DNA from 4 places in the Peribacillus sp. NPDC101480 genome. Region 4 is predicted to be linked to each of the others. Evidence: riboswitches for the same ligand, from Rfam matches in the RefSeq annotation. Region 4 holds a riboswitch; each other region holds the start of a gene.
What was found. A riboswitch is a leader RNA that binds a small molecule or an ion and turns the genes downstream of it on or off. The one in region 4 is predicted to bind S-adenosylmethionine.
Positions count from the first base shown of each region.

Region 1: another riboswitch for S-adenosylmethionine. It lies ahead of mtnW (2,3-diketo-5-methylthiopentyl-1-phosphate enolase); the one in region 4 lies ahead of metK (methionine adenosyltransferase).
Region 2: another riboswitch for S-adenosylmethionine. It lies ahead of ACQKMF_RS22305 (methionine ABC transporter ATP-binding protein); the one in region 4 lies ahead of metK (methionine adenosyltransferase).
Region 3: another riboswitch for S-adenosylmethionine. It lies ahead of ACQKMF_RS00935 (methionine ABC transporter ATP-binding protein); the one in region 4 lies ahead of metK (methionine adenosyltransferase).

Region 1 is NZ_JBNNSB010000001.1:1,456,657-1,459,790, forward strand. It holds gene ACQKMF_RS07260 (pyridoxal phosphate-dependent aminotransferase) at 1-1,016, shown strand, start outside; SAM riboswitch class I at 1,148-1,301, shown strand; gene mtnW (2,3-diketo-5-methylthiopentyl-1-phosphate enolase) at 1,407-2,639, shown strand; gene ACQKMF_RS07270 (2-hydroxy-3-keto-5-methylthiopentenyl-1-phosphate phosphatase) at 2,646-3,134, shown strand, end outside.
Region 2 is NZ_JBNNSB010000007.1:305,487-308,620, reverse strand. It holds gene ACQKMF_RS22325 (YheC/YheD family protein) at 1-69, shown strand, start outside; gene ACQKMF_RS22320 (YheE family protein) at 133-336, shown strand; gene ACQKMF_RS22315 (hypothetical protein) at 422-610, shown strand; gene ACQKMF_RS22310 (MBL fold metallo-hydrolase) at 667-1,491, opposite strand; SAM riboswitch class I at 1,773-1,877, shown strand; gene ACQKMF_RS22305 (methionine ABC transporter ATP-binding protein) at 1,946-2,962, shown strand; gene ACQKMF_RS22300 (methionine ABC transporter permease) at 2,949-3,134, shown strand, end outside.
Region 3 is NZ_JBNNSB010000001.1:176,102-179,235, forward strand. It holds gene ACQKMF_RS00925 (NADPH-dependent FMN reductase) at 1-409, opposite strand, end outside; gene ACQKMF_RS00930 (GNAT family N-acetyltransferase) at 833-1,300, shown strand; SAM riboswitch class I at 1,440-1,551, shown strand; gene ACQKMF_RS00935 (methionine ABC transporter ATP-binding protein) at 1,808-2,830, shown strand; gene ACQKMF_RS00940 (methionine ABC transporter permease) at 2,844-3,134, shown strand, end outside.
Region 4 is NZ_JBNNSB010000008.1:136,045-139,178, forward strand. It holds gene metK (methionine adenosyltransferase) at 1-1,172, opposite strand, end outside; SAM riboswitch class I at 1,336-1,497, opposite strand; gene pckA (phosphoenolpyruvate carboxykinase (ATP)) at 1,915-3,134, shown strand, end outside.

The sequences.
Region 1 (3,134 bases), on a different contig from region 4:
AAAGCTTGCAGTCTGCTGCTGAAAAAACGGTTAATCATAAATATTCGCCATTCCGGGGGCATCAATATTTAAAAGATGCTGCTGCCGTCTTTTATGAACGTGAATTCGGTGTCAAGCTGGATCCGAAAAGTGAAGTGGCGATTCTCTTCGGGGGAAAGGCAGGCCTTGTCGAACTGCCGCAGTGTTTATTGAATCCGGGTGATACGATCCTTGTTCCGGATCCCGGCTATCCGGATTATCTTTCCGGTGTTGTTTTAGCCCAGGCAAAGACCGAATTCATGCCCTTGACAGAAGAAAATGATTTTCTTCCAAAATACAGTGACATACATAAACAAGTACTTGATAAAGCCAAAATGATGTTCTTGAACTATCCGAACAATCCCACAGGTGCTTCTGCAACTGAAAGTTTCTTTGATGAGACCGTCTCTACTGCAAAAGAGCATTCAATTTGTGTGGTCCACGACTTCGCTTATGGGGCGATAGGATTCGACGGAAAAAAACCGATAAGCTTTCTCCAGTCAGAGGGAGCGAAGGAAATAGGAATAGAAATATACACACTATCGAAAACATACAATATGGCAGGGTGGAGAGTCGGCTTCGCAGTGGGGAATAAGAGTGTCATAGAAGCTCTTGAACTATTACAAGACCATCTTTATGTGAGTCTGTTCCCGGCGATACAAGAAGCTGCTGCAAGCGCTTTGCTTGACTCGCAGAGCTGTGTAGAGCAGTTAGTGCAGATGTACGAGGGACGAAGGAATGTTTTCATTGAGGGATTGAGGGCAATCGGCTGGGATGTCAAAGCTCCTGCGGCATCATTTTTTGCCTGGCTCAAGGTACCTAAAGGTTTTACGTCCGAGAGTTTTGCAGACTATTTATTAACGCATGCCCACGTTGCTGTTGCCGCAGGGAATGGATTTGGTGAATTTGGCGAAGGTTATGTCAGGGTAGGGCTGCTGACTTCGGAAGAACGGCTGAAAGAGGCTGTGGAACGGATAAGTAAATTAAAATTATTTTAACCACAATGATATATCCGATTAATTCACCCTTAAATAGTTAAAACTTATTGACAAAGTAGGGATTACCTGTCAGAATACAAAATAAATTCTTAATCTTTCGATACTTGGATGCAAATTTATATATCAGCGTTTTCTTATTTTGAGCAGGTGGAGGGACTAGCCCTATGAAGCCCAGCAACCGACCGTAATTCCATTGTAAAATGGGGCGGAATTCTTCGCCGGATTTTTCTTGAAATCCACAAGGCACGGTGCTAATTCTTGCAGCCAATGGCTGGGAGATAAGAAGATGGCTTATTAAAGCCTCTTCTTTATGAAGGGGCTTTTGCCATTTTGAGACCATTTCAGGTTAATGACATCGAGAGTTTACTAACGTGATATAGGAGTGATCAAATGAGCGAGATAGTCGCTACTTATTTAATTCATGATTCTAAGGGGAATCATGAGAAAAAAGCAGAGAGCATTGCCTTAGGTTTGACTGTCGGGACATGGACGGACCTGCCCCATTTAGTCCAGAAACAACTGGAAAAACATAAGGGACGCGTCGTATCGGTGACACCACTTTCCGAAGAAGAGAGGGCAAACAGCTACTTTAATCGTAAAGTATACCGTTCGCTTATTAAAATTGCCTATCCGGCAAGGAATTTCTCCAATGATTTACCTGCAATCCTAACGACGGTCTTCGGCAAACTTTCATTGGACGGGGAAATAAAACTTATCGACTTGGATTTTGTCGGTGATATCCAAAAAGCCTTTCCCGGGCCGCAATTTGGCATTGAAGGCATTAGGAAAAAGATTGGCGTATTTAACCGGCCCCTGGTGATGAGCATCTTTAAAGGTGTATTAGGAAGAGACCTAACATTCCATAATGAGCAACTGAGGCAACAAGCATTAGGAGGTGTCGACCTAGTTAAAGATGATGAGATCCTCTTTGACCAGGAACTGACTCCATTTTTCGATAGAATAAAAACGGGAAAACGAATATTGAATGATGTCTATGAAACCACTGGCCACCGAACTTTATATGCAGTCAATCTATCAGGGAAAACATTTGAATTATTGGATAAGGCAGAGCAAGCGGCTGATGCAGGGGCAGATGCCTTGTTGTTCAACGTTCATACATATGGTTTGGATGTATTGCAGGCCTTGAGTGAACATGATCGTATCAAGCTGCCGATCATGGCGCACCCCGCATATAGCGGGGCATTGTCAGCTTCATCATTTTATGGGGTCGGCTATCCATTATTGCTTGGTAAATTAGTAAGGTTATCAGGTGCGGATTTATCCTTGTTCCCGTCCCCTTATGGAAGTGTCGCACTTGAAAAAAAGGAGACCTTGGCGATTGCTGAAGCTCTGACAAAAGATGAACTTTCATGGAAAAAAGCCTTCCCTGTTCCCTCTGCTGGCATTCATCCGGGCATGGTTCCGGATCTAATCAAGGATTTTGGAATCGATAGTGTGATTAATGCCGGAGGTGGAATTCACGGGCATCCTGATGGAGCAGATGGCGGGGCAAAGGCTTTCCGATCCGCTGTGGAAGCCGTACTGGCAGGAAAGGAACTATCTGAAGCGGCTGCTGAGGATGAAACACTAAAAAAAGCTCTTGTGTTATGGGGAGGCCTATAAGAAATAATGAAACCGATCATCTTTTGTGATTTTGACGGAACGATCACCAACTCGGATAATATCATTTCCATCATGAAGAAATTTGCGCCTCCGGAATGGGAAGCGTTGAAAGACGGTGTCCTTCAGCAAAAAATCAGTATATCTTCGGGAGTAGGGGATATGTTTTCCCTGCTTGATAGCGGCTTGAAGGATGACATCATCCAATATGTAAGAAAGACGGCCGGCATTCGTCCAGGGTTTTATGAATTCGTTGAGTATACGAAACAAGCCAACATCCCTTTATATATTGTAAGCGGGGGCATGGATTTTTTCATTGCACCGCTTTTGAATGATATCTTGCCAACAGAGTCCGTTTATTGCAACCGTGCATTTTTTGATAAGGAAAAGATTTATATTGAGTGGCCGCATTCCTGTGATGATCAATGTAATAATGGATGCGGTTGCTGCAAGCCATCCATTATGAGGGAAATTGCGGGTGCGGAAGATTTTAAATTC
Region 2 (3,134 bases), on a different contig from region 4:
ACAAACAGGCTTTTGCATTTAAAAAATCTTTTTATTGAATTAACTTTTCCCAGCCTGACAATTAAATAGCACCTCCAGCTGCCGTTTTCCATTATAATTAAATGAGAAACTGTATATATGGAGGTAATACATATGATTACTCATTTTCAATGGACACCACTGCATAAGAATCTGCCAGGATGGAAAATTTCCTTTTATTTCAACAAGCAGGCAGTCCAAGCCTTGTATCATAAAGATGGATCCATCGAGTGGACAGCCAATCCGCCTTCCGAAACAGATGAAGCCAAACTTAAAAGCATGATACATGATTTAATGATCTTCCATGTATATGAATGAACCGCCTTTACATTCATGAAATCCCTAAACAGAATAAAAAAAACTCCTTTGCCTAAACTAAAGAAAAGGCTAGGAGGGATTTATTTTGGATAAAGAAAAAATGACATTTTTGAAGGATACCGAATATGATGGCAAGGACTCCGTTTACCTTGATATCGACCGTATCATCAATGAAGGAATGGCGGGCGGAAATGTGTATGAAGTCGCTAACCTTCAGAACATCGAAGAAGCACATGATTTTTATGATGAAACAGATCCCAATATCAATAAATGAATGATGTGGGCTCTCTTATGGAGAGCTCTCCTTTATATCAGTCAGACCGTTAACATTCAAATTGTTCGATTCTCCCTGGCACTCAAAATATTTTCGTTTAATATCGATGTAATGATATGCTCTGAATCCCATTCATGCCCAGATATCTCGATAAGGGGATAGCGATTCGGTAAAACGACCTGCTGGATTTCATGAACGGTCAGCCCTTGAGAATGCAGGCGTAAAATTTCACCTTGGAGGTTTTCCAAATAATCCAACTTTTTCCTGAACATTTCCTTTCCATCAGGGACATGCCCAGCATGGCAGCAAAACACTTCCCCGAAGTCATATTGAAGTAATCTTTTTATGGAATCAATGATGACCGGGATAGACTCTTCCCGTAAGACAAGCTTTGTCTTTGGTGTTACGAAAAGGTCTCCTGAAAAGAGCACTCCATTACTGTTATTCAAATACACCATATGGTCCTTCGCATGGCCGGGGGTAAAAATCGGCTCCCACGCTTGGGTGCGTGAATGAATGACCTCCCCTAGCGGCTCAGCTTTAAAGGCGTCTCTCTTCCCCCAGAAAATTTTGCGATATTCAGGATATACAGCATCCTTTGCACAAACCTCAACCGACATCGGGTGAATGAAAAGCGGCACCTTTTTATGTTCCTGTATCCATGCAGCGCCCCCCGTATGGTCTTCATGATAGTGAGTCAGGGCCACTGAGTCGAAGTCTGCGGACTCATAGAACGGAATAAGCTCTTCCAGTAAAATCTGTGCGCCAGTATCTATCAATAGTCCATCCGTTAAAAAAACATTAACACTCATCCCCGACTTGTTCCCGCCAGGAGTCCCGTGCACACAAACCACATCATTTATCGTTTTAATTTCTATCATTCAATCGCCTCCCCATCATTGTACAAAAATAGTTTTATCTTCCTTTTTTTAACTTTACTATAATAAATGTAGTACCACTTTACCTTTTTGACAAGGAAATGTTGGTATAATTAACCTGGATGTAAATGCTGGATTCTTGTATAATAGCCCTTTTTTAACGGACCTTACAAAACTTTAATAATAAAAATCACCCCAAAAACTTCAGAAACGATTGACATTGTCGGATTTTACAAATAATATAGATTATATTAAAAAACTTGAAATATTCTAAAATAATAATTTACTTATCAAGAGTGACGGAGGGATCAGGCCCTGTGATGTCCGGCAACCGCCCTTAGGGAACGGTGCCACTTCCTGCAGAATGATTGCATTCTGAAAGATAAGACGAGATATAATTTCGCTGCCTCTTTCTGAATGATAGGGGCAGTTTTTTAATGTTTAAGGGGGAAAGCTCATGATTGAAATCCGTTCAGTCCGAAAGGAATACGTCTCGAAGAAAAACCGAGTTATCGGAGTGGATAACGTATCCTTAACCATTCAAACTGGCGAAGTGTATGGAATTGTCGGCTACAGTGGAGCTGGAAAAAGCTCATTACTCCGCTGCTTGAATTTGCTTGAACGTCCGACAAGTGGAAATATCATCATCGACGGCATTGATTTAACCTCTTTATCAAGTAAAGAGCTTCGTAAACAACGTCAAAAAATCGGAATGATATTCCAACACTTTTCACTGGTCAGTTCAAAAACCGTTTATGAAAATGTCGCTTTCGCCTTAAAGGCCGCGCATCGATCGAAGGATGCAATCAGGTTACGTGTATTGGAATTGTTGGAAATCGTAGGGCTCAGCGATAAGAAAGATGTCTATCCGGCGCAGCTTAGCGGTGGACAGAAGCAACGGGTAGGCATAGCCCGTGCCTTAGCAAATGACCCCACTGTACTATTATGTGATGAAGCGACTTCAGCACTTGATCCAACAACTACAAAAGCGATTTTACAATTATTGAAAAAGATAAGCAGTAAGCTTGGCATCACCATCGTGTTGATTACACATGAAATGGAAGTGGTCAAAGAACTATGCCACCGTGTCGCCGTCATGCAGGACGGCCGTGTAATTGAAGAAGGTCCCGTTTATGAAATATTTTCACAGCCCAAGCAGGAGTTAACGAAGCAATTCATTAGCAGTGTTCTGGATTTCGCACTCCCTCCGCACTTGATTGAAGAAAGTAAAGGTACGATCATTCAAATTCAATTCGAAGGGCAAACCGCTGGTGAGTCGATCCTTTCGGATACTCTCCAATCCCATTCAGTAAAGGGTAATATTTTACACGGTAAAATTGAGTATATCCAGGATGTCCCTTTAGGCATTTTAATCATCGAGTTAATAGGCGATGCCGCTCAAATTCATTCGGCATTGCAATATATAAAAAATCGTTCCAGTTCTGTGGAGGTGTTAAAACATGTCACTGCTTGATTCCATCGTCAATATTTTACCTGATCTTAATAAAGCCTTTCTTGAAACGATTTATATGGTCGGCGTTTCCCTTGCAGTAGCCCTGCTGATCGGTTTACCGCTTGGAGTATTGCTGTTTACCACAACAAGGAATTTATTTTTTGAAAATAGTATCGTGAATCGCTCTCTAGGA
Region 3 (3,134 bases), on a different contig from region 4:
GAAGGAGTGGGGAGGCGATGCCTATTGCGAATAAGATTTCACGCAAATGCAATTGAGCTTTAACCGTTCCTAATTGCCCCATTGAAGCACCCATGATCCATGATGGTTTGCCGATCAAGACTTTATCGACACGTGATAACCAATCGATTGCATTGCCCAATACACCTGGAATCGTACCGTTGTATTCAGGAGTTACCCACAAAACTGCATCTGCTTCGGCCACTTTGCTTTTAAATTCTTTTACAACTGATGGAGGGTCATTTTCAATATCTTGATCATAAAAAGGTAAATCCCGAATGTTCAATATTTCAAGATCGAACCGATCTTGATATCTAGATTGAATATATTTGGCAAGCTTAAGGTTGTAAGACTCTTTACGGATACTTCCCACTATTGCAACAACTTTCATCTTCAATACCTCCAATGATTTTTATAATGGATAATCATGTAAATGTATTCCACTTACCTATTATAATTGGAATGTAAATGAAAGGGAAAAAGGATGCTTGGGAAAAAGTTGAGTTAGAGCTTAATAAACAAATTCCTCTCGAACATTCATTCACTTAGGGTTACCCTGCAAAGTTAGACTCGAAAATTAAATAGATTTGTTTGTGCCAATCCAATCCCCATTACTAGAACTCACCAAACAATATTGCATTTGTTTTTAATTTAATATTATGGCCATTCCTATAGGGATTAAGGAAAAATCCTTTCAGAGAAAATGAAATAAGACGCTTGAAAAAGTAAATAATGAAATATCATGAAGACCGTAAGTGAAATGTGTTTTTTTTGCTTGAAAACTATTTCACTAAAATGACAGGAGAGGATGAAGTTGATCTTTCGTACCATTGATACGGACAAAGATAAAGATATTATCGTTAAATTCAGGAAAGATTCCTTTGTTGTAAGTTTTGGATCTGAGGCAGGTTTTGGAGATGAAAATACATATCTGCAACGAATGGAAGAAAGGGTCCGCAAATTCCCGGGGGGACAGGTGATCATTGAAAAGGACCAAGTACCGATTGGGCAAATGGAACTTCGAATTCGGGCGTATGAAGGAACTGAGATCGGCTATGTAGATTTATTTTATCTTATTCCCGGATACCGCAGTAAAGGCCTTGGCAAGGAATTGGTTCGCTATGCAGAAAACTTTTTCGGGCGATTTAATGTATCCGAATATCATTTAAGGGTTTCTCCGGATAATCAAAGGGCGATTCGCTTATATAAGAATTCAGGCATGATGAAGATAAGGGAAGAAAATGAAATATACCCAGTATGGAGAATGGGCAAATCATTATAGAATATAAAATTTAACTATATTAATATAATTAAAAAGCGTCAATCACTATACTGTGAAAATATTTTAACCGATGAAAAATAGGGTTGACTTTAGAGAAATTAGAATATATAGTGAAGGACATAATTAAATATAACGTTAATTCTTATCAAGAGATGTGGAGGGACTTGGCCCTATGATACCTCGGCAGCGGGTTTTTACTTTTGTAAAAATACTGTGCTAATTCCAACGGACGAAAGTTTGAAAGATAAGAAGGAGCTTTTCTTAGATAATTAATTTAAGAGTTTACTCTTTTTTATGTCTAAAGAGGCCTCTTCTGTCTGATGACGGAAGAGGCCTCTTTTGTTTATTCAAAATGTATATGGTTATTAGGAAATTTGGTGCAATTACTCATGAGTTTCGCAGATTTACTCGTGAGTTTCGAATTTAACCCTATCATTATGAAGCGTTGCAAAGCTCTTCTCTCTGGATAATGAATTCGTACAAATAAACAACATGGGGGGAGATTGGATGATTGAGTTTCAAAATGTTAAAAAGGTATATCAAACAAAGAAACAGACTGTCGAGGCTTTGAAGGGCATTAATTTGACAGTGGAAAAGGGGGATATATTCGGTGTAGTCGGTTATAGCGGGGCCGGGAAGAGTACGTTGATCAGGTTGGTCAATTTGCTTGAACATCCTTCAGATGGTTCGGTGATTGTTGGGGGCAAGGATTTAACCAAATTGAGCGCGAAGGAATTGCGGGCAGAAAAGAAAAAAATCGGGATGATCTTTCAGCATTTCAATTTGCTAAACTCAAAGACCGTTTTTGATAATATCGCCATGCCGCTGATTTTATCGGGAACCCCTGGTAAAGAAATCAAAAAGCGGGTAGGCGAGCTGTTGGAGTTCGTTGGCTTATCGTGCAAAGCAAAGAGTTATCCGGAACAATTATCCGGCGGTCAAAAGCAGCGGATCGGCATTGCGAGAGCATTGGCTACCAATCCATCGATCTTATTGTGTGATGAAGCTACCTCGGCATTGGATCCGCAAACAACGAGTGCTGTTCTGCAGCTCTTAAAGAAAATCAATAAAGAATACAATATTACCATTCTACTAATCACTCATGAGATGTCTGTCATTCGGGAAATTTGCAATAAGGTAGCGGTCATGGAGGGCGGATGCGTCGTTGAACAAGGTTCGGTTTTCGAAGTTTTTGCGAAGCCGCAAACGGATATTGCAAAAAACTTCGTGAGAACGGTCATACATGACGAAATTCCACAAAGTTTCCTAAAAAGCATAGGGTCCCATATCCCGATTATTTGGAAAATTAATTTTATTGGGACTACTTCGGGTACTCCTTTGCTTTCAACCATCTCGAAGAAATATGATGTTCATTTAAGTGTTTTATCAGCCAATATTTCTGAAATTCAGGAAACGCCTTTCGGGAATTTGATCATCGAAGTGACCGGGAATAAAAATGAGGTGGACAAGGCTTATCAGTATATTAAAGATGAGGGGATTCTCGTCCAGGAGGTGCAGATAAATGGGTAATACGCTTTGGGGAATGGAAATAACGGCAGATCAGCTGTCGACAGCTTTCGGTGACACACTTTATATGGTAGCCATCTCATTGGTATTTTCCGGATTGATTGGTCTTCCGCTTGGTATCCTGCTTGTCATTACAAGAAAGGGCCATATCCTGGAGAATAAATGGGTCTTTAATGTATTGAACCCGATCATCAATATATTGCGGTCGGTTCCTTTCATCATCTTGCTAGTAGCACTTATTCCGTTTACCAGAATGATTGTAGGCAGTGCGATCGGAACGAATGCGGCCATTGTTCCGCTAATCTTT
Region 4 (3,134 bases):
TCTGCTTTGTCCGTGCGTTCCCATGGAAGATCGACATCTGTACGGCCAAAGTGTCCGTAAGCAGCTGTTTGTTTGTAGATCGGGCGACGAAGGTCAAGCATTTTGATGATGCCAGCTGGACGAAGGTCGAAGTTAGCACGAACTAGGTCAACAAGGACTTCTTCGCTAACTGTACCAGTTCCGAACGTATCAATTGAAATCGATACAGGCTCTGCCACACCGATTGCGTATGCCAATTGAACTTCCGCTTTGTCGGCAAGGCCGGCTGCCACGATGTTTTTCGCAACATAACGAGCAGCGTATGCAGCAGAACGGTCAACTTTAGTAGCATCCTTACCAGAGAATGCACCGCCGCCGTGACGAGCGTATCCGCCGTAAGTATCAACGATGATTTTACGTCCAGTAAGACCAGCATCCCCTTGAGGTCCGCCAATTACGAAACGGCCAGTCGGGTTGATGAAGTATTTAGTTTGAGCATCGATCAATTCAGCTGGAACGACCGCTTTGATCACATGTTCTTTTAGATCGGCTTGAATTTGTTCAAGCGTAATTTCAGCATCATGCTGTGTAGAGATAACGATCGTATCTACACGTACAGGACTGTTATTCTCATCATATTCCACAGTTACCTGTGTTTTACCATCAGGGCGTAAGTAAGCAAGAGTTTCATCTTTACGAACTTGAGCCAGGCGGAATGAAAGTTTATGCGCCAATGAAATCGGAAGCGGCATAAGCTCTTCTGTTTCATTACAAGCAAATCCGAACATAAGACCTTGGTCCCCTGCACCGATTGCATCGATTTCTTCCTCTGACATGTTTCCTTCACGAGCTTCCAATGCTTTATCGACTCCAGCTGCGATATCGGCAGACTGCTCATCAATGGAACTCAACACTGCACAAGTTTCAGCATCGAAACCGTATTTCGCACGTGTGTAGCCAATTCCTTTAATCGTATCACGAACGATACGCGGAATATCCACGTAAGCGGACGTTGTAATTTCACCAGCAACAAGTACAAGACCTGTTGTTACACTAGTTTCACACGCAACACGTGCATTTGCATCCTTAGCTAGGATAGCATCTAAAATGGAATCTGAAATCTGATCACAAATTTTGTCCGGATGGCCCTCTGTAACAGATTCAGAAGTAAATAGACGTTTCTTTGACATCATATTTCCTCCTTGGAAGTTAGTATGTTGTAGGCATAAGCCTGATTTTTACGGAACTCGTTTCCCTCATTAGTTTCAACTATAGACACAGAATTACTTATGAAAAACACAAAAACCTTCCCTGGCAAATGAGGAAAGGTTTAAAATTCTGTCTTCTATCCTTTCACTCTTATCGTTCAAGGGTTTTTACCTTGCTCAGGTTAGCACCATCACCACTATTCCTTGAAGATCTTCGCTTTATTTTCGGCGATCGATCTTGGAGTCAAGTTCAATATGGCAGGTTGCTGGGTTTCAAAGGGCCTGTCCCTCCACCAACTCGGGATAAGAGAATCCGTACAATTTAAGATATTATCGTATCTGGTTGGAATTTGTCAATGCTTTTCTAAAAAGAACATTTCCGCCCAGTATGGCTTTCTTTTTAAAAAAGTGTTGATACAGCGTCTTAGAAGGGTTTACAATGCAAAATACGAATAGAAATGTTGGAAATTGCCATTAATAATAAGTATTAAGCATACGAAAAACGACTTCACCATTGGAAATATATTGCTTACTTACTTCCTATTAAAATAAAATTGACTTCATTAAAGTATATGTGATAATCCTGACTCGGTTCCTGCCGGAATAAAATGATTAACGCGGCCAGCTGAAAATAATCACAAATTAGAAGAAATAGTATAGACTATTTAAATGAATGTGTTATACTAATTGTAATCTAAAAACTTAAACAAAGGAAGGTACCTCATATATGAATTCTGTAGATGTTTCTAATGAGTTACACCAGTTATTAACAGGAAACAATGTGCAAACTCAACTTTCAGTTCCTCAATTGGTCGAAAAAGTATTAAGCAGAAATGAAGGCGTTTTAACATCAACCGGCGCAGTAAAAGCTGAAACTGGCAAATATACTGGTCGTTCACCTAAAGATAAATTTATCGTGGAAGAAGCATCCGTTAAAGATAAAATCGATTGGGGTTCAGTGAACCAGCCAATTTCCGAAGATGTGTTCAATAAACTATATAATAAAGTAGTTGACTACCTAAAAGCAAAAGAAGAGATTTTTGTTTTTAAAGGTTTCGCTGGTGCAGACGAATCATCTCGTCTTCCAATCCGTGTTGTTAATGAATATGCTTGGCATAACCTTTTCGCCCATACTTTGTTCATCCGTCCAAATGAAGAGGAACTAAGAGGTCACGAAGCTGAATTCACAATCCTTTCTGCACCTAACTTCAAAGCAGACCCAGAAGTGGACGGAACCACTTCCGAAACTTTCATCATCGTTTCATTTGAACGCCGTACCATCCTGATCGGCGGAACGGAATATGCAGGAGAAATGAAAAAATCGATCTTCTCGATCATGAACTACTTACTTCCAGAGGCTGGAATCCTTCCAATGCATTGCTCTGCTAACGTAGGACGTGAAGGGGACGTCGCTTTATTCTTCGGTCTGTCCGGTACAGGCAAAACAACTTTATCAGCAGACACTAGCCGTAAACTGATTGGCGATGACGAGCACGGCTGGTCTTCTAATGGCGTATTCAACATCGAAGGCGGCTGCTATGCGAAAACGATCAATCTTTCACGTGAAAAAGAACCACAAATTTTCGATGCAATCCGTTTCGGTGCCGTATTGGAAAATGTTGTTGTTGATCCGGATACACGTGAAGCGAACTATGATGACAGTTCATTGACTGAAAACACTCGTGCTGCTTACCAAATGCAAGCGATCGATAACATCGTGAATCCAAGTATTGCAGGACATCCAAATACAATCATTTTCTTAACAGCTGATGCTTCAGGCGTTCTGCCTCCAATCAGCAAGCTTTCCAAAGAACAGGCAATGTTCCACTTCCTAAGCGGATACACTAGTAAATTGGCTGGTACTGAAAGAGGCGTAACTTCACCGGAAGCTACATTCTCCACTTGCTTCGGATCTCCATTCTTACCTCTTCCAGCTCAACGCTATGC